DNA from 2 places in the Roseburia sp. OF03-24 genome. Region 1 is predicted to be linked to the other one. Evidence: riboswitches for the same ligand, from Rfam matches in the RefSeq annotation. Region 1 holds a riboswitch; the other holds the start of a gene.
What was found. Region 1 has a riboswitch for FMN ahead of ribD (bifunctional diaminohydroxyphosphoribosylaminopyrimidine deaminase/5-amino-6-(5-phosphoribosylamino)uracil reductase RibD). Riboswitches for the same ligand answer to the same signal wherever they lie in the genome.
Positions count from the first base shown of each region.

Region 2: another riboswitch for FMN. It lies ahead of DXA60_RS16085 (ECF transporter S component); the one in region 1 lies ahead of ribD (bifunctional diaminohydroxyphosphoribosylaminopyrimidine deaminase/5-amino-6-(5-phosphoribosylamino)uracil reductase RibD).

Region 1 is NZ_QSCK01000011.1:103,051-114,346, forward strand. It holds gene DXA60_RS07465 (MFS transporter) at 1-280, shown strand, start outside; gene DXA60_RS07470 (DUF1349 domain-containing protein) at 323-922, shown strand; gene ribH (6,7-dimethyl-8-ribityllumazine synthase) at 1,151-1,621, opposite strand; gene DXA60_RS07480 (bifunctional 3,4-dihydroxy-2-butanone-4-phosphate synthase/GTP cyclohydrolase II) at 1,692-2,894, opposite strand; gene DXA60_RS07485 (riboflavin synthase) at 2,945-3,592, opposite strand; gene ribD (bifunctional diaminohydroxyphosphoribosylaminopyrimidine deaminase/5-amino-6-(5-phosphoribosylamino)uracil reductase RibD) at 3,652-4,752, opposite strand; FMN riboswitch at 4,930-5,044, opposite strand; gene DXA60_RS07495 (CAP domain-containing protein) at 5,099-5,851, opposite strand; gene DXA60_RS07500 (DegV family protein) at 5,906-8,581, opposite strand; gene DXA60_RS07505 (hybrid sensor histidine kinase/response regulator) at 8,578-11,296, opposite strand, start outside.
Region 2 is NZ_QSCK01000037.1:22,673-33,968, reverse strand. It holds gene DXA60_RS16120 (DUF6715 family protein) at 1-305, opposite strand, end outside; gene DXA60_RS16115 (ribonuclease Z) at 319-1,233, opposite strand; gene DXA60_RS16110 (hypothetical protein) at 1,320-1,550, opposite strand; gene rimI (ribosomal protein S18-alanine N-acetyltransferase) at 1,701-2,138, opposite strand; gene tsaB (tRNA (adenosine(37)-N6)-threonylcarbamoyltransferase complex dimerization subunit type 1 TsaB) at 2,135-2,839, opposite strand; gene tsaE (tRNA (adenosine(37)-N6)-threonylcarbamoyltransferase complex ATPase subunit type 1 TsaE) at 2,872-3,315, opposite strand; gene DXA60_RS16090 (YcxB family protein) at 3,331-3,828, opposite strand; gene DXA60_RS16085 (ECF transporter S component) at 3,972-4,586, opposite strand; FMN riboswitch at 4,724-4,898, opposite strand; gene DXA60_RS16080 (Tex family protein) at 4,944-7,091, opposite strand; gene DXA60_RS16075 (hypothetical protein) at 7,242-7,595, shown strand; gene DXA60_RS16070 (DUF2752 domain-containing protein) at 7,631-8,071, opposite strand; gene DXA60_RS16065 (DUF975 family protein) at 8,183-8,944, shown strand; gene DXA60_RS16060 (uracil-xanthine permease family protein) at 9,069-10,484, shown strand; gene DXA60_RS16055 (LiaF transmembrane domain-containing protein) at 10,581-11,296, opposite strand, start outside.

The sequences.
Region 1 (11,296 bases):
GCTTTCAGTGGGAATCATGTGGCCTGGAACTTTCAGCAAGGCATCAGCAGCTTTGCCCAAAGGGGGAACAGCCATGTTTGCATTGCTGGCATTAGGTGGAGATATAGGTTGTTCAGGAGGTCCTACATTGGTTGGAATGGTATCAGGAGCTTTTGGGGATAACCTAAAGATGGGAATTTTGGCAGGAATTATTTTTCCAGTGTTGCTACTTATAGGAGTCATTCTTTGCAGAAGACAAAAGAAAATTACTAATTATAATACAGTGAAAAGTAGGCACTAAATATAGCTGCTTATTAAAATAAAAAAGAAAGTGAGAAAAAAGATGGAATTTTTGAAAAACAATCCTAAATGGATACGTCAACCAAAGCAGGTACAAATTAGTGAGGATAAAGTTGTAATTCTTACAGAAAGGGGTACCGACTTATGGGCACGCACTTATTATGGTTTTCAAAATGATAATGCTCCAGTATTTCAAGTTGAAACAACGGACAAGTACTTTTCTTTTATTGTTAAAACAGAATTCGAGAGTACCTGTCGTTTTGACCAGTGTGGTGTGGCTATGTATTTAAATAGTGATAATTGGTTTAAGGCATCTATAGAATATGAGAATAAAAAAATACAGCGATTGGGAAGCGTTGTAACCAATCATGGATATTCTGACTGGGCAACAACAGACATATCCTCTGATATTAAAAGTATGTGGTATCGTTTTTCACGAAGGGACAGTGACTACTGTATTGAATGCAGTGAGGATGGCATAAATTTCAGACAAATGCGTATTTTCCATATGTGGGAAGGTGCAGAAAAAATTACTTATGGAATATATGCATGCAGCCCGACAGAAGGCTCATATAAGGCAACATTTTCAAATATGCAGATTACGGAATGTAAATGGGAATCAGATGCAGACTGGCGTGATTGATGATATGATTTCTAAAGATAAATCTTCAAATTTCTCTCATTGCTGCTTTTTGTGGGCTGTCTTTTCTTCTTGCCATAAAAATAACCTCCAAACTGAGTAATTTTATCTTACATCAGTTTGGAGGTTTACACAAACTTTGGGATGCTCCCTTTTAATTAGAATCCGGGAACGAACCATTTTTAAGGCAGCTTAGAATCCAGAAACATCTGGCACCGCCTGGTCTCTTCTTTAGTTCTTCATCACACGCATCAGGTTCACCATCTCAATCGCACCCACAGCGCATTCATACCCCTTATTTCCTGCCTTACTGCCTGCGCGCTCGATTGCCTGTTCAATATTATCTGTCGTGAGAACGCCAAACATAACCGGAATTTTGCTCTGTAAGGAAACGCTTGCAATCCCTTTGGAAACTTCATTGCACACATAATCATAATGGCTCGTTGCCCCGCGTATCACTGCCCCAAGGCAGATCACTGCATCATACTTTCCACTTGCCGCCATCTTCTCTGCGATCACCGGTATCTCAAACGCTCCCGGCACCCATGCCAGATCAATCTGCTCCTCCGGTACATCATGACGCTTCAACCCGTCAAGTGCACCCCCGATCAGCCTTGACACGATAAATTCATTAAACCTCGCTGCCACAATCCCAATCTTAATGTCCTCTGCTCCTGTTAATTTTCCTTCTAAAACGTTCATTTTTTAATCTCCTTTTTATAACGTTGGTGTCAGGTTGACACCATAGATACTTAATATTATATTTATCCTCTTATTCAAAACGAAGCATATGCCCCATCTTTTCCTGTTTCGTCCGCAGATAAAACAGATCATACGGTGTCGCCTTCATCTGGATCGGCACGCGCTCTTTGATTTCCATGCCATAATCTTTCAACTGGTAAACTTTATCCGGGTTATTGGTCAGAAGCCGCAGCGTTTTTACACCGAGATCTTTTAAAATCTGTGCTCCGATGTAATACTCCCGCTCATCCCCCGCAAAACCGAGCGCAAGGTTCGCCTCTAACGTATCCATTCCTTTCTCCTGCAATGTATAGGCGCGCAGCTTGTTCAGTAATCCGATGCCTCTTCCCTCCTGCCGCATATAAAGCAGGATTCCGCGGCCTTCTTTTTCGATCTGTTCCATTGCCGCAGCAAGCTGTTCCCCGCAGTCACACCTCAAAGATCCGAATACATCTCCCGTCAGGCACTCGGAGTGTACACGGCATAGCACATCCTCTCCGTCTCCGATCTCACCTTTTACCAGCGCAACATGATGTTCCCCGTTTAAAATATTCTGATAACCATACGCTTTAAATTCTCCATATTTTGTCGGGAGTTTTGCGACTGCTGCGCACTCTACCAGTTTCTCATGTTTTTTGCGGTACTCCTGAATTGCCGCGATCGTGATAAAACAGATGTTCCACTTTTCTGCCAATTCCATGAGCTCTGTTGTACGCATCATTGTTCCGTCCTCACGCATAATCTCACAGCATAAACCACACTCTTTTAATCCGGCAAGACGCATCAGGTCAACGGTTGCTTCTGTATGACCGTTACGTTCTAACACACCATTCTTTTTTGCAAGCAGTGGAAACATGTGTCCCGGTCTGCGAAAATCTTCCGGTTTTGCATCCTCACTGATGCAATGCCTTGCCGTCATACCGCGTTCCTCCGCCGATATTCCAGTCGTTGTGCCGACATAATCGATCGATACGGTAAATGCGGTCTCATGGTTATCCGTATTGTCTGCCACCATCTGCGGGAGTCTTAATTTTTCACAGATCTCCTTTGACATCGGCATGCAGATCAGTCCTTTTCCATGTGTTGCCATAAAATTCAGATTTTCTGTCGTTGCAAACTCTGCCGCGCAGATAAAATCCCCTTCATTCTCACGATCTTCATCATCTGTCACAAGAATGATCTTTCCTTTTTTCAATTCTTCTAATGCCTGTTCCACTGTATCAAATTCTCTCATTATACTTCTCCCTTTCCATGCAAGAACTTTCACTTGATTTTTCTGAGTTTTCAAAATCCATTAGAAAATAAAAACTCCTTCGTGATCTTACTCTCCGTTATTTTTTCTTCCTTCCAGTTCAAAAAATGTTCTATATACTTCCCGATACAGTCATTTTCCAGATTTACCTTATCCCCCGCCTTTTTGTGAGCCAAAACCGTACACTGCGCCGTATGCGGGATAACAGACACCATAAAAGTGGTCTGTGTCGTTTCTGCAATGGTAAGGCTGATCCCATCCACTGCGACAGAACCCTTTTCAACAATGTAGTGCATGATCTTCTCAGGCGCTTTAATGGAATAATAAATCGCGATCTCATCTGATATGACTTCACAGATCGTTCCGGTTCCGTCAATATGTCCTGTCACGATGTGACCGCCAAATCTGCCGTTCGCCGCCATCGCGCGCTCCAGATTCACCGGGCTGCCTGACGCTGCTTCTCCAATCGATGACCTCCGCAGCGTTTCGTGCATCACATCGGCGGTAAAATAGTTTTTTCCAAAAGATGTCACGGTAAGACAGATTCCGTTGACGGCAATGCTGTCACCAATTTTGATATCCTCCAATACTTTTTCTGCCTCTATTTTCAGTCTGGCAGAATTGCCTTTCCGGTCCGCTGTTATGATTCTTCCGACCTCTTCCACAATTCCTGTAAACAAATTTCCTCCCCTCCCTGCCTTTTTACGGTATGTTCAAACCTTATGTATCTATTTCCCTCTCATTTATTTTTCAGCTCCCCGGTGATCAGAATGTCCTCCCCCACCTGCTGTATCCTCTGATTGACCAGATGGTACGCATCATCGGGATGATCCACGCCCATTCCTGCAACCGGACTTTTGGCAGCTGCACCACCAAACAGTTTCGGTGCCACATACGCATACACCTCATTGACGATTCCGGCTTCTAACGCCGACCAGTTCAGCATGGCACCGCCCTCAAGTAATACACTCTCGATCCCGTCTGCTCCAAGCTGCCGCATCAGTTCTTTTAAATCTACTTTTCCATCCGCACGCTCTGTCACTATGATCCGGCATGCATATTTCTGATATTCCCTGATCCTTGCTTCATCCTGACAGCAGGTTGCAATGATGGTCTTCTGCTCCTCTGCGGTCTGCACGATACGGCTCTTAAGCGGTATCCGCAGTGTCGTATCACAAACGATCCTGACCGGGTCTTTCGTTTGTGGCAAACGGCAGTTTAACATTGGATCATCCGCGATTACCGTGTCTGCCCCAACCATGATTCCGGTCATTTCATGTCGCATGCGGTGTACCTGTTCTCTTGCCGCCTCCCCGGTGATCCATTTCGATTTTCCGGATGCCGACGCGATTTTTCCATCCAGTGTCATCGCATATTTCATCCTCACATAGGGCAGTTTTGTCTGGATATAATGAAAAAATACCCGATTTTGGTACTCACATTCCTCCTGTAAAACTCCTTCCGTCACCAGGATGCCTTGCTCCCTTAACTGCCGGATTCCGCCTCCCGCCACAAGTGGATTAATATCTTTCGCCCCGACAAACACATGGCTGATGCCAGCTTCTATGATCGCCTGTGTACATGGAGGCGTTTTCCCGTAATGACAGCACGGTTCTAATGTCACATAAAGGTCTGCTCCCGCCGGATCTTCTCCCCTGCTCCTGCAATCCGCCAGCGCTTCCCTCTCTGCGTGAAGTCCGCCAAATTTTTTATGATAGCCTTCCCCGATGATCCTGTCCCCTTTTACAAGAACCGCACCAACCACCGGATTTGTCTTTGTCCATCCTCTGCCGAGTTCTGCAAGTTCCATTGCACGGCGCATATATCTTTCCTGTTGCATGAATACATTCCCCTTTCTGCAAGACAGAGTCTGCAATCTTTGTTGATTCATGACGATAGAATACACGCTCTGCGAAATTCTATTGTCACAAACAAAAAGGCTCTGAAATAAAACTATTCCAGAGCCTTGTATGCATTCTTACCGATCGTTTAAAACGATCCTTTCAATCCTGCTTATCCATATCTTCTTTCATCCAGACTATACTGTCGGCTTCGGAGTTACACCGAATCATGCCTTGCGGCTCGTGGGCTATACCACCGGTAGGGAATCTCACCCTGCCCTGAAGATCATATTCTGTTTTTATGTGTCCGAGTATAACACTCTTTCTTAAAATGTCAATACTTTTTTACCAGCTTCCCATAAAGATCTGCACCCAATAATAACGATATGGCGCATTCGCATCATAATAATAACCGATTCCAACCTGATCATAAGAATCGCTTAAAATATTAGCACGATGTCCCGGTGAGTTCATCCATCCATTCATAACATCTGCTGCATCGGTATAACCTGCCGCAATATTTTCACCTGCACTGCGATAATTTACCTGATACTTCTTTTCACTTAAAATAGAAAAACAGCTCTCTCCGTTTGGTCTTGTATGCGAAAACAGCTGTGTAAGCTCTTTTGCCCGCTTATCTGCTGCAGCATTTAAGGTATCATTCATTTTCAGAGAAGATTTTCCCTGCGCCTTTCTCTCCTTGTTGATCAGCTTTAGAACTTCTGCTTTCTCTTTATCTGCTTTTGTCAGAACAGCCGCCGGCTTATTTTTTACCGTTACTTTGCAGGTATATTTCTTTTTCCCGACCTTTGCCGTAATTGTTGCTTTTCCTGCTTTTTTTGCAGTCAGTTTTCCACTTTTTGAAACGCTGACTACTGTTTTCTTTGAAGATGACCATTTCACTTTTTTCTGCGCCGGTCTTAATTTAAGCTGATATGTCTTTCCCTTTGTCATCGTCAGGCTCGTTTTATTCAGCTTTACAGCAGATGCCGCTGCAACAGTGACTGGCTGCATAACATCCACTGCGATCATGCTCCCGCTAAATATAAGAAGAATTGTTAACAACATTGCCGTTATCTTTTTCTTTACACTTTTCATTCCTCATCCTTCCTTTCGTACTATATTTATGATGCAAACAGCACCATTAAAATCTTACTCTAACATATAAATAAGTCCAAAACACCCCGCTCCGCAGTTACTCGTGATTGCCGCCGACGCCTCCTGCATGTATACCTGATCGAATTGCTTATATTTTTGCACTTCCTCTAAGATCATGTCTTTCGTCTCTTTTGAACACCCTGCAGACGTTATAAACAAAACTCTCTGATCAATGGAGGCAAACCGCGCCATCTGCGCACGAATATATTTTTTATAAACATTCTCCGTATCACCAAAAAAGATCGCGGACGGCACTATTTTCTTTTTGTGCAGTGACAAAACCGGATGACACTGCAGCATCTCTGTCAGTTTCCAAACCTGCTTATTTAAGAGCCCGCTGCGGTAAAGCTGCTTAGAACTGTCAAGTATAAAACTTGTCTGCACTTTTTTCTGCATCTCATCTAACTTCTGTATTATCTCATCCATATCCCTGTTTTTCAATGACATGTTTGCCGCCTGCATTACCATCAGTCCTGTGCCACTGGATAAATGTCCCGAATCATAGACCTGCACATGGGAAAATCCGGCTGCTGCCTTTCCTGCATTCTCAAATCCCTTTCCCGATCCGGAAGCAATACAGATGTGAAGCACCTGCTCTGCCTCCTCAAGCAGATTTCCAAAAAATGTCTCATACTCCCCGACTGTCGGTGCTTCTGATTTTGCATACTGATCTTTTTCAATATAAGAAAGCAGGCTGTCCGAATGGATTTCCACCATATCCTCAAAATGACCGTATTCCGTGTTTACAAAATAATGCATCATCGGTATTCCAAGCTGCCTTACCACATCATTCGGCAGATCTACCACATTATCTGTACTGATGATCAGTTTCTGTTTTTTCTTCTGCCCTAAAATACGGAATCCGTCCATTTCACTGATCTCATCCGGAGCAACCATATATTCAATACGCTCCTTCGGCAGATAACGAAGCAGCATTGCCTCAAAAAGAATGCCATTGATCGGTTTCGCAAGATAATCGGAAAATCCCATTTTACGATACTTCTCTTCCGCTCCTGACATTGCATTTGCCGTCAGGGCGATAATCGGTGTTTTCCGGCAGAATCCGCCTTCCTGATTGCGTATCAGATCCATGGTTTTTTCTCCATCCATTTCCGGCATCATATGATCCATAAAGATCACATCATAATTATTTTTCGCCGTCAGCTTTAAGCATTCCATTCCGCTGTGTGCTAAGGAAAGCTGGACTTTTGTCTCCCGGAGCAGCTTTTTGGCAACAAGCAGATTCATATCATTATCGTCCACAACAAGTACTTTTGCTTCCGGAGCTTCAAAACTCTTTTTGTAGGAAGACCTCTGATGTCTCGATGAACTGTTGTAGTTGAGATTTCCAAGCGGTGCAGCATTCACGATCTTCTGTGGAATCGTGATCGTAAAAGTGGAACCCTTCTGATAAATACTGTCAACCGTGATCTGACCGCCCATCAGATTTACGAGCTGGCTGCAGATGGAAAGTCCAAGTCCTGTTCCTTCGATTCCTTTCGTATTGCCCTCATTGACCCGTTTAAAACTGTCAAACAGATATTTCATATCATCCTGCCGGATTCCCATACCGGTATCGATCACGGACATTTTTAAAAGGATTTCATCCGTCCCTGTCTGCTCCCCTTCCACAAACAACGTAACAGATCCTTTTTGCGTGTACTTGATCGCATTACTTAAAATATTTGTCAGAACCTGTTTGATCCTCATTTCATCGCCGTATAACATTGACGGCAGTTTTTCGGATACGTTGACACAAAATTCCAGATTTTTCTCATGTGCACGTATCCAGGTCGTATTTACGATCTCACTGAAAAGCTTACCTGTCTCATAACGTGCCGGAACAACCTCCATTTTTCCAGCCTCGATCTTCGACAGGTCTAAAATATCATTGATCAGGGATAGCAGCATCTTACTTGCGCTCTGGATATTATTGGCATTTTCAATAATATCGTCCGACAGATTCTCCTCCCGCAGTGTCATTTCATTTAACCCTATGATCGTATTGATCGGCGTACGGATCTCATGACTCATATTGGCAAGAAAACGGCTCTGTGTATTCATTGCAGCAACTAGCTTTGCCTGCTGTTTTTCATTTTCTTTTCGCTGATACTCATAGAGTGTGATCTGAATAAACATAAATGCACAGGTCAGAAAAACAGTTATAACAGTACTTACAATAATGTCGACGTTAACCACAGATTCTGATTCCATATAAACAATTTTCTCCGGATAAACCATCGCTATATAAAAACAGACCGCATCTGCAATGATCGTTATGACTGTTCCCGCAATAAGTCCTTTTCCGCGGAGCAGAAAAAAGAGTGAGATAAAACCGAGTACAAACCAGAGCGGCATACCGCTTTTTAAACCCCCGGAACGCATAAATGTAACCGGCAGGAAAATCCCATTCAGTCCCAGCATCAGAATAAAGGAACAGATATCATATTGCTTAAATTTCTTTCCCGCCCAGAAAAGCACTCCCATAAAAAATGCCCCGGCAAACAATGCAATAACATTTTTTATTTCCATCCCTTCGGCAAGCGTATAAACTCCGCCTACTGCCATTGCAATCGTTCCAAGCAGTGACATAAACCGGAATAACTGTGCATGAATGGAAACATCTTTCCGGATCAGTACCCGGATAATTCTGTCACTTAACTTATTCATTGCACGTCACCTCTCCATTTTTTTAATGTTTCTGCTGCACTGATAAAATCAAACAGTTCAATCTGTTCTGTCATATCAGCAATAATCTGTGCATCCGAATCCGTCAGTGAACTGCCTGCTTCATTTTTTACGTTTTCCAGCAGTTTTATTGCCTCCTCCTGATCAAAATTATCGATCGCAGCCGCTAATTTCTGTAACAAGGTCTTTTCTTCTCCCTCTGCCGTTACATATTTTGACAGTCCATCGAGAATCGCACAATAATCTGCTATCAGCTCCACATGGTTTTGTATGATATAATTTTCATTTTTATGCTCACATGCTTCCTGCATTCTCTTTGCTTTTGCAGAAAGATCTTTTGCGCCGATCGTCAGGCTCTGTCCTTTCAGAGAATGTATGTTGATCTTATAATTTTCCCAGTCTTTTTTATCATACAACTCCTGCAGTGTCTGGATCTGGCTTCTTCCCTGTTCATAAAAACACTGTACGATCTCCATATAATCCGCTTCATTATCGTCAAAATAGGAAAGTCCTAACTTATGGTCAATACCTGCCACCTCAAAATTCTCTTCTTCTGATAACCCGCCGGATACTTTCTTGCTTCCATTCTGTCTTTCTTCTGACTCGCCGGATACTTCACTACTTCTACTCTGTTCCTCTTTGGACTGACCAGATATTTTCTCAGCCACTTCCGTTTTATTTTTCTCTGCTTCCCCTGTATCTTTTTCAATAAATGCACTTAAATATTTGCGGAGGACACGTTCCATTGCTGACTTTTCAATCGGTTTCGCAACAAAATCATCAAATCCTTCTCTTATCAGCATCTCTCTGGCTCCGCCTATCGCATTGGCAGTCAGTGCTATGACCGGTATCTTTCTCTCCCGAAAACCTGGCAGTTCATGAATCCTGTGCATACATTCCACACCATCCATTTCCGGCATCATGTGATCCATAAACACAAGATCATAGCTTCTGTCACTTATTTTCTCTATGGCTTCTTTGCCGCTTAGTGCCGTATCGATCGTAATTCCATAATGGCTAAGCAGGCTTGAAACAACTTTTAAATTCATGGCACTGTCATCCACAGCGAGAATTTTTGCTCCCTTTACGCGGAATCTGTCATGGTGCCACCTTTCATCATAAGCATCCTGCTGAAGTTTTTCGCCATTTAAAACAGTGGCAATTGAGAACACATGGATTGGGCGGTAAATAAGCTGTACTTCTGATCCGACTTTCTGCAGATCACAATCCCTGTTTGCCATGACAACTACTTTCATTTTGTCGGTCAGGCTGTCAAAGTAACTCTGTTCCTCAAAATATTCCACATCCGCAACAAACAGGAACTGAAATGTTTCATGTTCGATACGGTTCTTTAACTCATGCATCGTAGAGCAGCGCACAGCATCTACATGAAGCTGATCGATCATCCTCTGTATACATTCAAGATAACCGTCACGAAGCTGCCCAAAGCGATATCTTTCGAGATTCATATAAAAAACGATCTTTTTATCCCCTGCATCACGTACAGATACAAGCGGCATATCCGTCAGTACTCTCTGCGGTATGATAATGGAAACGGTTGTCCCCACATCAGGAACACTCTCGATATGCATATGTCCATTCATCTTTGCGATCATTTTGCGTGAGATCGCAAGTCCTAAACCAACACCTCCGGCTCGTCTGTCGCGTGTTGTATCTACCTGATTGTATGTATTTTCCAGTGCATCTATATTTTTCTCACTCATGCCGATTCCGGTGTCTTTTACCTTCACCATGAGATTGATACCATATGGTTCCTTGCGGGCGCCAACAAACAAAATGACACCTCCGGCATCCGTAAACTTGATCGCATTGTTGATCAGATTTAAAATCATACGGTAGATCTTCTGACTGTCCCCAAGCAGATTATTCGGGATATCTGCCTCGCAATCCACAATGATCTCAAGATTCTTTTCTTTATTCCACACATGTGCCATATTTACCACATCATTGATCACAGATGTGATATTATAAGGCTCCTCCACAAGCTCCATAGTATCATTTTCAAGTTCTGAGAAATCCAGAATATCAGACACTAAGGACATCAGATTCCTGCCTGCGACCGTAATATCATATAACTGCTCTTTGGTCGTATCATCCACTTTCGCATCCAGTAACTCTGAGCCGATTCCGATGATCGAATTTAACGGTGTGCGGATCTCATGTGAAATATTTGCCATAAAATCATCTTTTGCATGTTCCGCTTCTTCAAGTTCACGCATTGCCTCGTCAAGTTCGATTTCATGCTGTATACGGTTCTTTAACTGTTTATTTTCCATGAGTTCGAGGATGATGATCGCAAGAAACTGCATAAAAAATTCCATTTCCCGTACCGGATTATCATAATTAACTTTATCTAACAGGAATGTATCAAGACCAAACAAAAGAAGCGTTGCTGCCAACGAAATATAATTAATCTCGATCAGATCAAAAAGAGACAACATCACGACACTTGCCGCAACCGTTGCCATGGTAAGAGACGATCCATCCGTAAAAACTGTATATAAAATAATGTTCATCCAGATCATTACCGAACAAAATAATTTTGCCAGTTTTGCGGATCGTCCTAACAGAATCCGAAGCCCGATGCTTGCCAAAAGTCCGCAGACTACCACTGCAGCTACCCAGCTAGGCCATTTTAAGTAAACTGCTGCCATTACCATATAAACCGTATATATG
Region 2 (11,296 bases), on a different contig from region 1:
GAATTATTTTCAAGCAGCTCGTCATCCATCAGAAGCCTTGCCTGATCTCCGAGTTGATATAACTCATCATCTGTGTACTCCTCATCATAAAAACAGGTGATGATACGATTGTAAAATTTCACAACCTCTCTTGGTGTTTCCGGATAATTTTTTTCAAGATTTTTAGTGATCACTTTCTGTACTTCTGTAAGGTTATCACTATTTTCCGCTGAATTGCCTTTTTTCGTTGTAGCATACCAGAAAAGTCCGATAATAACCACAACACAGACAACTGCAAAAATGATTTTCTGTCCATTTTTTTTCATATGAATCCCCCTCTCAATCTTCCTCAAACATCAGCTCCACGCTCTTTCCATCTTTTCCGAGAAATGCGTTAGGAAAAATCTCTCTTACCCGCGGCATATAATCTTCCGCATGCACAAGTGACGGTGAAAAATGTGTCAGCCACATCTCTGTTGCCTCTGCTTTCTTTGCCACTTCTGCCGCTTCATAAAATGTCATATGCTTGTATTGTTTTGCTTTCGCGATTTTTTCTTTTTCTGCATACATTCCCTCACAGATCAGAAGATCTGATTTTTTTGCAGAAGCAACCAATGATTCTGTCGGTCTTGTATCGGTACAATACGTTACTTTGATTCCTTTTCGCGCTGCACCAAGCACCATGTCCGGGGTATAATGCGCCCCATCTTCTGTGGTGATCTCTTCCCCTTTTTGAAGTCTGTTCCAGTATTTCTGCGGAATCTCATGCTCTTTTGCACGCTCCACAGAGAATCTTCCGGCACGTCTGATCTCCACCGTATACCCATAACAGATAATATTATGGTTAACACGGAATGCATGGATATGATATCCGTTTATTTCTATATCGGCTTCCTGTTCTGTTATTTCAATATATCGTATTTCAAACGGCAGTTCCGGTGCGATCGTTCTTAGTGCCCCGACCACGCGTTCTAATCCCTTTGGTCCTATCATAGTAAGAGGCTCTGTCCGCTCTGCATTTCCCATAGAAAGGAGTAATCCTGGCAATCCACTGATATGATCCGCATGATAATGCGTAAAACATATCACATCGATCGGTTTAAATGTCCATCCTTTTTCTTTGATCGCGATCTGGGTTCCCTCCCCACAATCAATGAGTAAACTGCTTCCATTATAACGCATCAATGACGCTGTCAGCCACCGGTGCGGCAATGGCATCATCCCTGCAGTTCCCAAAAGACATACGTCTAACATACAATCCTCCTTGTTTTGCGGAGCAAAATCCGAGCCCATTGGCGAGGAGAGGATTTTACTCCTTGTTTTGCGGAGCAAAATGCAGGTTATACAAATTCCGTTACCTGTTCTTCCTCCGGCGGTATCACAAATTTTCCCACCATTTTTTCATAACAGGACTCACAGATATCCATTCTGTGTATCCGTCCATCCTTTTTATCAGAAAAATATCCCCATTCCTTCTCCACAGTAAGAAATGAAGTATGGTCTTTTTCAGATAACATACAAATTACTTTTCCACAACAGTTACAGTAAATTTTCTGATCTTTTCTGCTCATTTTTTTAAGCCTTCCCATTCTGTGATACAGGCAGACATTTTCTATGAATGCCCGGCATGCTGTAACATTCATGTACAGTACACTAGATATCTATATTATATAAGCAATATCATACCTTATGTAGTGGGAATTACTGGCTGCCGGTCACAATTACTGGCCATATATCATAATATAGGCATCCTCTTTCGGAAGTTCATAAAACTCTTTCCTCACACCATGATTCACAAACCCATTGCGCTCATACAGGCGGATCGCACTGTCGTTCGAGCAGCGGACTTCAAGTACAATTTTGCCAACTGAACGGCTCTCAGCCTCTTTTTTCGCTTCCGCAAGCAGCATGCCGCCAATTCCCCTGCACCGCATTTCCGGTGCAACCGCTACATTGGTAATTTCTCCTTCATCAATTGAAAGATACATTCCAATATAACCAAGGATCTTATTATTTTCCTCTGCGACAAGAAAAACCGTATTCGGCAGACTTAATGAATCCACAAATCCCTGATAGCTCCAAGGCTGTGAAAAAATGGCTCTTTCCAGTTCGCTTACCTGTTCTGCATCTTTTACCTGCATGGCTCTGACTGTGATCATGCTAATCCGCCCTCTTTTCGTTCCCGCTCCGCCTGGGACAATCTTAAATATTCCGGCTTATGCTCTGCAGCGGTCGTGGCTTTTCCCTCAGAAAAATATTTCATGCCAAGCGCTGCAACGGCTCCTGCTCTCTGTTTATTGACATGTGCAGGAGCAAACGTATACGGCACATTGCAGTTTTCTGCAATATATTCTTTGAATACCGGCACTCCGTCCCCTAAAAATGTGACCGGCTGTTCAAACTCATTTACAATCGAAATAATTTCATCTATACCAACTGCACACTGTTCTTTCAACACTTCCATCTCATTGCCTTCAAAAGAGTACAAACCTGTGTAAGTCTGATTTCTTCTGGCATCCATAAGCGGGCACACAAGTCCTGCATGTCCGACCAGATTATAGGCAAGCGCATCAACAGTCGGCACATTGACGATCGGCTTATCTAATGCAAGTCCGAGCCCTTTTGCAGTTGCCGAGCCGATCCGAAGACCGGTAAATGATCCAGGGCCACCTGCGATCGCGATCGCATCGATCGTATTCAAATCCAGTTCTATCATTTTTGCCACTTCATCTAACATTGGCAGAAGTGTCTGTGAATGTGTTTTTTTATAATTGACAGTATACTCTCCAAGCATGTTATCATCACATACGATAGCCACGCTTGCCACAAGTCCTGAACTGTCTAATCCCAAAATCTTCATTGTAAGCTCCATTCCCGCATGAACAAACTATTTTAGCAGCCCTCATGCTCTTTTATGGTAATTTTCCGGTAATCAAAACCTTTTTCCAGATTCTTTTCAATCGTCACATCATATCGTTTATCCGGAAGGATTTCTTCGATCAGGTTTGCCCACTCGATCATGCACAAACCCTCCCCGTAAAAATAATCCTCGTAGCCGATCTCATCCATTTCCTCGATATCACCGATCCGGTATACATCAAAATGGTAAAATGGTATTCTGCCTTCTTCATACACCTGTACGATCGTAAATGTCGGACTTGATACCGGTTCTGTAATCCCAAGTCCGTCTGCGATTCCCTGTGTAAAGACAGTCTTTCCAACGCCAAGATCTCCCACTAGTGTATACACATCTCCCGGTTCTGCCTTCTCCCCGATCTTCTTTCCAAGCGCATGTGTCTCTGCTGCGGAAAATGTCTCATAAACGGTTTCTTTCATCATTCCGTCCTCCATTTACTTCAACTTTACCCTGTACTTCGGCAGCTTATCCTTTGCAAGGTCTGCAAGACTGCGATATTTCTCCCCTAACTGCTGCCTGGGTATCACATAAGCATTTATGCGGTTACTGTAGACCAGCACATTATTTTTCGTAGACACCATTTTATAAATCTGATCCCACAAAAGCTTCGCGTCTGCATCCCCCTGTTTTACAGTTATCCCTTCTTCATCCACGCAGTAATGCAGGCTGTTCTTCAACACCTCAGATGCTGCAATACGCTGTTTTGAGCGAAGATAAAGTGTGACCGGCATATAAAATAAGATCAGCACTCCAAGCAAACTGCCAAGAACTGCATAGGACAACCCGCGTTCACTATATTTCGTACCTGCCGCAATAAAGCAGATCACTGCTGCGATCACGGAAATCCATCCGGATGCACCGGTATAGGTCTGGTACATGTTAAAACGAAACATATCCTTTGCGGTCAATGTTATATCAAATTCCAATCTCATCGTCAATCCCCCGCCATTTTAGAATCAGCTTAGTATAACATTTTTTGAAAAAAAAGAAAAGACGCATTTCCTGCGTCTTTTCTCCTGAAAAACAAAGTTGCTGTCTTACCGATACCGGCAAATACCGAAATCAGCTTCACTGCTTATGACTGTCTTCCTTTTAAAATCGGAGAAATGTGTTTGTAAGTCACAAATGTAATGACTACGGAAAACATTCCTTTGACAAAGGTAAACGGCATGTTAAAGCAGATCAGGCACTGTAAAATGCTCTTCATTGACGGAGCGATCAGCTGATATGCTCCGAGTACTGCCTCCTGCGGCATGAAGTTGTAATATACCGGATATACAAGGAAGTAGTTAGAAACTACACTGAAAGCTCCCATGATCACTGCTCCAAGTACGGAACCGATGAGTGCGGTCGTTCTTGTCTTTTTGTGTTTGTAAAGAAGCCCTGCCGGCAGTACAAATGCCACACCAAGAATAAAGTTTGAAAGTTCTCCTACGCCACCCGTAGATGTAATGAACAGATGAAGAACATTCTTAACCAGACAGATGATCACGCCACAGAGCGGTCCCATGGCAAATGATCCGATCAGTGCCGGAAGTTCTGAGAGATCCATTTTGATAAATGACGGCATAAACGGCACGGAAAAATCCAGAAACATCAGGATATATGCCACTGCTGAGAGCATTGCTGTCACTGTCAGATATCTCACATTGACTCTTTTTACGGTTACTGTTTTGTTTGTTGCATCCATTTCACTCGTCTCCTTTTCTCTTTCGGAAAATATACGAGGGATTGTAAGCGTGTTTACACAATAAAACCCCAGATGTACAAATCATCCGGGGTTCTCATGTAACAGAAACGTCTTTGCTGACGTCTTATCATTCACATGCTTATCTTCTCTCATCCAGACTATACTGTCGGTTCCGGAATCTCACCGGATCAGCTGCCTTAGCAGGTCACGGACTTTGTAAATGAATCTGATCCTATAAGATCAGCACTCTCTACGTCACCGTCGGTCGGGAATCTGCAAATCTTACTGCATCACCCTGCCCCGAAGAATTAATATTATTTTTTTCGTGTTCTATTGTATGCATCTTTTGCGTATCTGTCAACCATTAATTTTCATGGTCAGTGCAATACGCTGTTTTTTCAGATCAACATCCAGTACTTTGACCTCAACAATATCACCGACACTTACCACCTCAAGCGGATGTTTGATAAAGCGGTCACACATCTGTGAAATATGTACCAGACCATCCTGATGTACTCCGATATCCACAAATGCACCAAAATCAATGACATTCCGGACTGTTCCTTTCAGAATCATTCCAGGTTTTAAATCTTTCATGTCAAGCACATCACTGCGCAGGATCGGTTTTGGCATATCCTCTCTTGGATCACGCGCCGGTTTTTCAAGTTCTTTTACGATATCCTGCAGTGTGATCTCGCCTACCCCAAGCTCTTCCGCCAGTTTTTTATAATCGGATATTTTCCCTGAAATGCCGTCTAATCTGCGTTCTTTCACATCATCTGTCGTATATCCGAGACGCTCTAACAGTGTCTTTGCTGCTGCATAACTTTCCGGGTGCACACCTGTTGCATCCAGCGGATTTTTTCCATCGTTGATGCGCAGGAAACCTGCACACTGCTCATATGCTTTTGGTCCTAATTTTGCAACTTTCAAAAGCTGGTTTCTCGCCTCAAAACGGCCATTTTCTTCACGGTATGCAACAATATTTTTTGCAACTGCCTTGCTGATGCCGGAAATATATTCAAGCAATGATGCCGACGCAGTGTTTAAATCAACACCGACTCTGTTTACGCAATCCTCTACAACTCCACCGAGTGCTTCACTTAGCTTTTTCTGGTTCATGTCATGCTGATACTGACCTACACCGATGGATTTCGGATCGATTTTTACAAGCTCCGCCAAAGGATCCTGCAGACGGCGTGCCATGGATGCTGCGCTTCGCTGTCCAACATCAAACTGCGGAAACTCCTCCGTTGCAAGCTTACTTGCAGAATAGACAGATGCCCCTGCCTCGTTGACGATGATGTACTGCACTTTCACCGGTATCTCTTTTAATAACTCTACAATGACCTGCTCGGACTCGCGGGATGCTGTACCGTTTCCAAGCGAGATCAGCGTAATATGATATTTTGAGATCAGCTTCTTTAAAACTGCTTTTGCTTCTTCTACCTTATTCTGTGGTGCGGTCGGATAAATGACTGTGGTATCAAGCACTTTTCCGGTCTGATCCACCACGGCAAGTTTACAGCCGGTACGGAATGCCGGATCCCAGCCAAGCACAACCTGTCCTGCAATTGGAGGCTGCATCAAAAGCTGCTCTAAGTTCTTGCCAAATACTTTGATTGCCCCGTCCTCTGCCTTTTCGGTCAGGTCACTGCGGATCTCACGCTCAATGGCTGGCGCGATCAGACGGTCATAGGCATCTTCTATCACTTCTTTTAATACCGGAGTTGTCTGTGGATTGTCACGCACGATCACCTTTTTTTCAAGGTATCGCAAAATATCCTCGACCGGTGCCTCAATTTTTACCGTTAAAAATTTTTCATTTTCTCCACGATTTAATGCTAAAATACGGTGCCCTGCAAGTTTTGCTACCGGCTCATCAAATTCATAGTACATCTCGTAAACAGACTCTGCCTCAGGATCTTTCGCAGCAGAAACCAAACGTCCTTTTTTGACAGTCAGATCACGAATACGGCTTCGGTAATCTGCCTCGTCTGAAATACTTTCTGCAATGATATCTTTTGCTCCTGCGATCGCATCTGAGGCACTCATCACTTCTTTTTCCGGATCAACAAATTTTTCTGCTTCTTCCTCTAAAGATGTATTTAACATCTGCAGGGTAATGATACTGGCAAGCGGCTCTAACCCTTTTTCTTTCGCGATCGTTGCCCTGGTGCGGCGTTTTGGTTTATAAGGACGATACAGATCTTCCACCACGACCATCGTCTCTGCCGCTAATATCTGTGCTTTTAACTCATCGGTCAGTTTTCCCTGTTCCTCGATGCTTGCAAGAACCGTCTCTTTACGTTCTTCGAGATTTCTTAAATAAGTCAGTCTCTCATATAAGTTACGAAGTACCTCATCATTGAGTGCTCCGGTTGCCTCCTTACGGTAACGGGCGATAAATGGAATTGTATTTCCCTCGTCGATCAGCTTTACAGCTGCTTCAGTCTGATTTTTACGGATTCCGAGTTCTTCGGAAATCTTTGCAATAATATCCATAGCTGCTCCTTTTTCTTTCACCGGTCTCCATTTTTTCTCCGGCACAGTATATCTATTATAGCGAAATATCCACATGGATTCAAGGTGGCGTTGTTTTTTTCCACATTGCATGATACACTATTGTTAGTATTTGCAAGAATGGAGATTTTTATGGATCATCAATTTTACAGACCAATGCCAGACCGGCGTTCAAAACATATGGAAAATCTTTCCTTTATCATGGGCATCATTGCACTATCAACATTTTGTCTGGTTTATCCTGCACTGATCTGCGGGGCACTCGGCATTGTATTTGCACTGCTCTCACGCGGCGGTGAGACAACCTTTAGCAGCCGTGCCAAACTTGGACTTGCTTTAAGCAGCGTAGCACTTGGTATCATTATTCTGCTGTTAATCTATTCCGTCGTATTCGCCAACGTTTATTATGGCGGCATAGAAAATATGATGCGGGAGAGCTGCAAGTCTTTAGGAATTGATTATAATATGCTGTTTCCGCAGAATTGAGTTCTGATATTTTAAATAAATAGCGGCTTTAAATTTTATAAAAGATTTATACCCCAGAAAAACCGAACCAAATTTTTTATCGCACAGTTAACAATAAGAATCGCAAGTCCGATCCAGAGATACCGGTCTTTATAGTGCATTGCAACTGATAGTTTATGCTGTGAGAGCCGCTCAATTGTCTGGCTGATCAGAAACCATCCACATAATACCGCTGCGTATAACACAAACGGATGCTCAAAAAATGATATCAGAAAATGTCCCTGAAAGAGGGCACGTACCGCTCTGGTTCCTCCGCAGCCCGGACAGTAATAGCCGGTTACGGCGTGGAACAGGCATGGGTAGAGATAGTTTTCAATACGAAAGCCAGTTATTTGAGAAATGAGCAGATACATGCAGCAGATGGCTGCGCTGCTCAGACCAAGAATATATAAAATGTCATCTATTTTTTTCTGTTCATAAGTGTTTCTTTTTTCCATTCTCCACATTATATCAGAAATCCGTATCTATACAACCCCCTGCCACCTATGCTATAATTTATTCTAATCGCAGCAGAACTGCTGTATGATCTAAAAGGAGTTATTCACTGAATGAAACGCACATCAAAAGAACTCAAACGTATTGCACGTGATATTTTAAATGACAGATACCGTATTCCTATGGCAGCTTTTGTTGCCACAACACTGATCGCAACTGTGATCGAATCTCCTTTTTCCTTTTCCATGGGCGATAATCCGACAAATATGCAGCTTGTGATCTCACTGATTGCAGAACTTCTCATATCCGTTGTCAGTTTTGTATTAGGATGTGGTGTAGCAAAAGTCCATCTGTCCATGACACGCGGAAATGATTTCAGACTTCGTGATATTTTTGATCCATTCAAAAGAAATACCGACCGCTTTTTTATCGCAGGATTTATATTTTTGCTGATGATCTTTGTCTCCATGCTTCCTGTGATCGGCAGTTTTACTTATGCGGTAATCGTAGATTTTTCACTTACTTCTATTGTGATCACAATAGTAACCGGTATTCTTTCCCTGATCTTAAGCTGCTATTTTATGCTTACCTATCATTTTATCGGATATATTACGCTCGATCATCCTGAGTTAAAATGCCGTGAGGTATTCAAAGAATGCAGACTGCTCATGCACGGAAACCGTATGCGCCTGCTTTATATTATGCTCAGTTTTATCGGATATGGGTTATTAATTCTCTGCTCGTTTGGCATCGCATCCCTCTGGGTTGTTCCTTACCAGACAGAAACACTCGTTATTTTTTATCTGGACTGTACCGGAGAATTGAACCGGATTCCAGTCCGCAGTTATACAAATACTGATACAACCCAATTTTGATTCCACAACGCACTTTCCATCGAAGGTGCGTTTCTTATGGGATAAAACCGCAAAACAAAGGAGGAAAATCCTCTGCTCCTGCATAGGCAGTCGCATTTTGCTCCGCAAAACAAAGGAGGATTTTATGAATCAATCTAATCAGAACAATGAACCCATTCGCGATGCCTCAGTTCTTGGCATGCCAAAGATGCTGCTGCTCGGTCTGCAGCACATGTTCGCCATGTTCGGTGCAACCATCCTTGTCCCGATCTTAGTCAACAGTTACTTCGGGGAAGATGTACTGCATGTACAGGTCACTTTGATCTGCGCCGGTATCGGCACCTTATTTTTCCACTTCTGCACCAAATTTAAAGTTCCGGCTTTTCTTGGTTCTTCTTTTGCATTTTTAGGTGGATATGCAACGATCGCTTCCATGGATTCCGGTGTGTTTGCCGATATGTCAAATGCTGACAAACTGTCCTATGCCTGCGGCGGAGTTGTCGTTGCCGGACTTTTATATCTGATCCTTGCACTGATCATCAAACTTGCCGGCGTCAAAAAAGTCATGCGTTTCCTGCCACCGGTCGTTACCGGTCCGATCATTATCTGCATCGGTTTAAGCCTTGCCGGCTCTGCTGTAAATAACGCATCCAAAAACTGGCTTTTAGCACTGATCGCACTTGCAGTCATTATCATTTTTAATATCTGGGGAAAAGGAATGTTTAAGATCATCCCGATCCTGATGGGTGTTATCATTTCCTACTGTGCCGCTCTCATCTTTAACGCACTTGGCATGACAAATGCGGATGGCTCTGCAATTCTCGATTTTACAAATATTGCGGCAGCTTCCTGGGTTGGTGTTCCTGCATTTTCCATCTGCAGATTCAATATCTCTGCCATCCTTGTGATGGCTCCGATTGCTCTTGCAACCATGATGGAACACATCGGAGATATCTCCGCAATCTCTGCAACTGTAGATCAGAATTTTATCGAAGATCCGGGGCTGCACCGCACATTGATCGGAGATGGTCTTGCAACTGCACTCTCGGCATTCTTTGGTGGTCCTGCCAACACGACCTACGGTGAAAATACCGGTGTTCTTGAATTGAGCCGGGTTCACGATCCGAAAGTCATCCGTCTCGCAGCATGCTATGCGATCATATTAAGTTTCATTCCAAAAATGGCTGAGGTGATCGGTTCCATGCCATCTGCGATCATCGGTGGTGTCAGCTTTATGCTCTACGGCATGATCTCAGCGATCGGTGTCCGGAATGTAGTAGAAAACCACGTTGATTTTACAAAATCAAGAAACCTTATCATCGCAGGTGTCATCTTTGTATGTGGTCTTGGTTTTTCGGACGGTCTTACTTTTACCGTTGCCGGAACTTCCATCACACTCACATCCTTAGCGATCGCTGCGATCGCAGGTATTCTTTTAAATGCGATCCTGCCAGGTAATGATTATCATTTTGGCAAAGATCCAAAGATCGATGCAAACCGCGGTCTTGATATGATCCCGAATCTGCATGAAGATACAAGCTATGCAGATGACGAGGAGTAAATAATCTGTTGTAATAAATAAAAATGCGGTATCTGCAAACACACGGATACCGCATTTTTCTTTCTTATGATTTTCACCTGTTACATTTTTTATCTGCTAAATATAATGAATCTTAATCACGCCAAAATTCGCCGCTCCGCGCAGATACAGTGCTGCAACACTGCTTCCTTCACTGTGTCCTATCGCTTCCACTGCTCCGAAAGAATGTCTCAGTTCATTCTGTACTTTCCATTCTTTTGGAATATAAAGATTGGTCTCTCCAAAATTGTTTTCCACCTCAATTGATGCAGCATCCCCTGCGATCATTGCATTATCAAAATAAACACTCATGCTTCCGAAATTGTTTTCAAGCCGCGCATCACGGAAATGATCCGAATTGATATAACGGATCGCAGAACCAAAATTATTTTCACAGCGGATATGCTCTCCGCTGCACTGTTCACTGTCTGATGCACCTGTTTTTTCATCCCAGTTTATCGTTTTTTCCCAGGAATTTTTCTTTCTCCGGACATCTTTAAAAATCATCGAAAGTCCAATGCTTAAAAGCAATGCTGCACCAAGTATCGTCCAGTTTGTCAGATTCAGTCTTTCCAGACCAAGAGGTTTTCTGTAAATAATACAGATAAATGCAATTGCAAACGTCATGGAATAAAAGTTTACTTCTCTTATTCCATCCACGAACAGCCAGACAAACATGATCGTCATAAAAATACCGGGTAAACCAACACCGATTTCAATCCCGGTACTGCTGGTCACTAAATATACCGCTGCAAGAAATACAAAAAACAGTCCCCATGCAATATTTTTCTTTT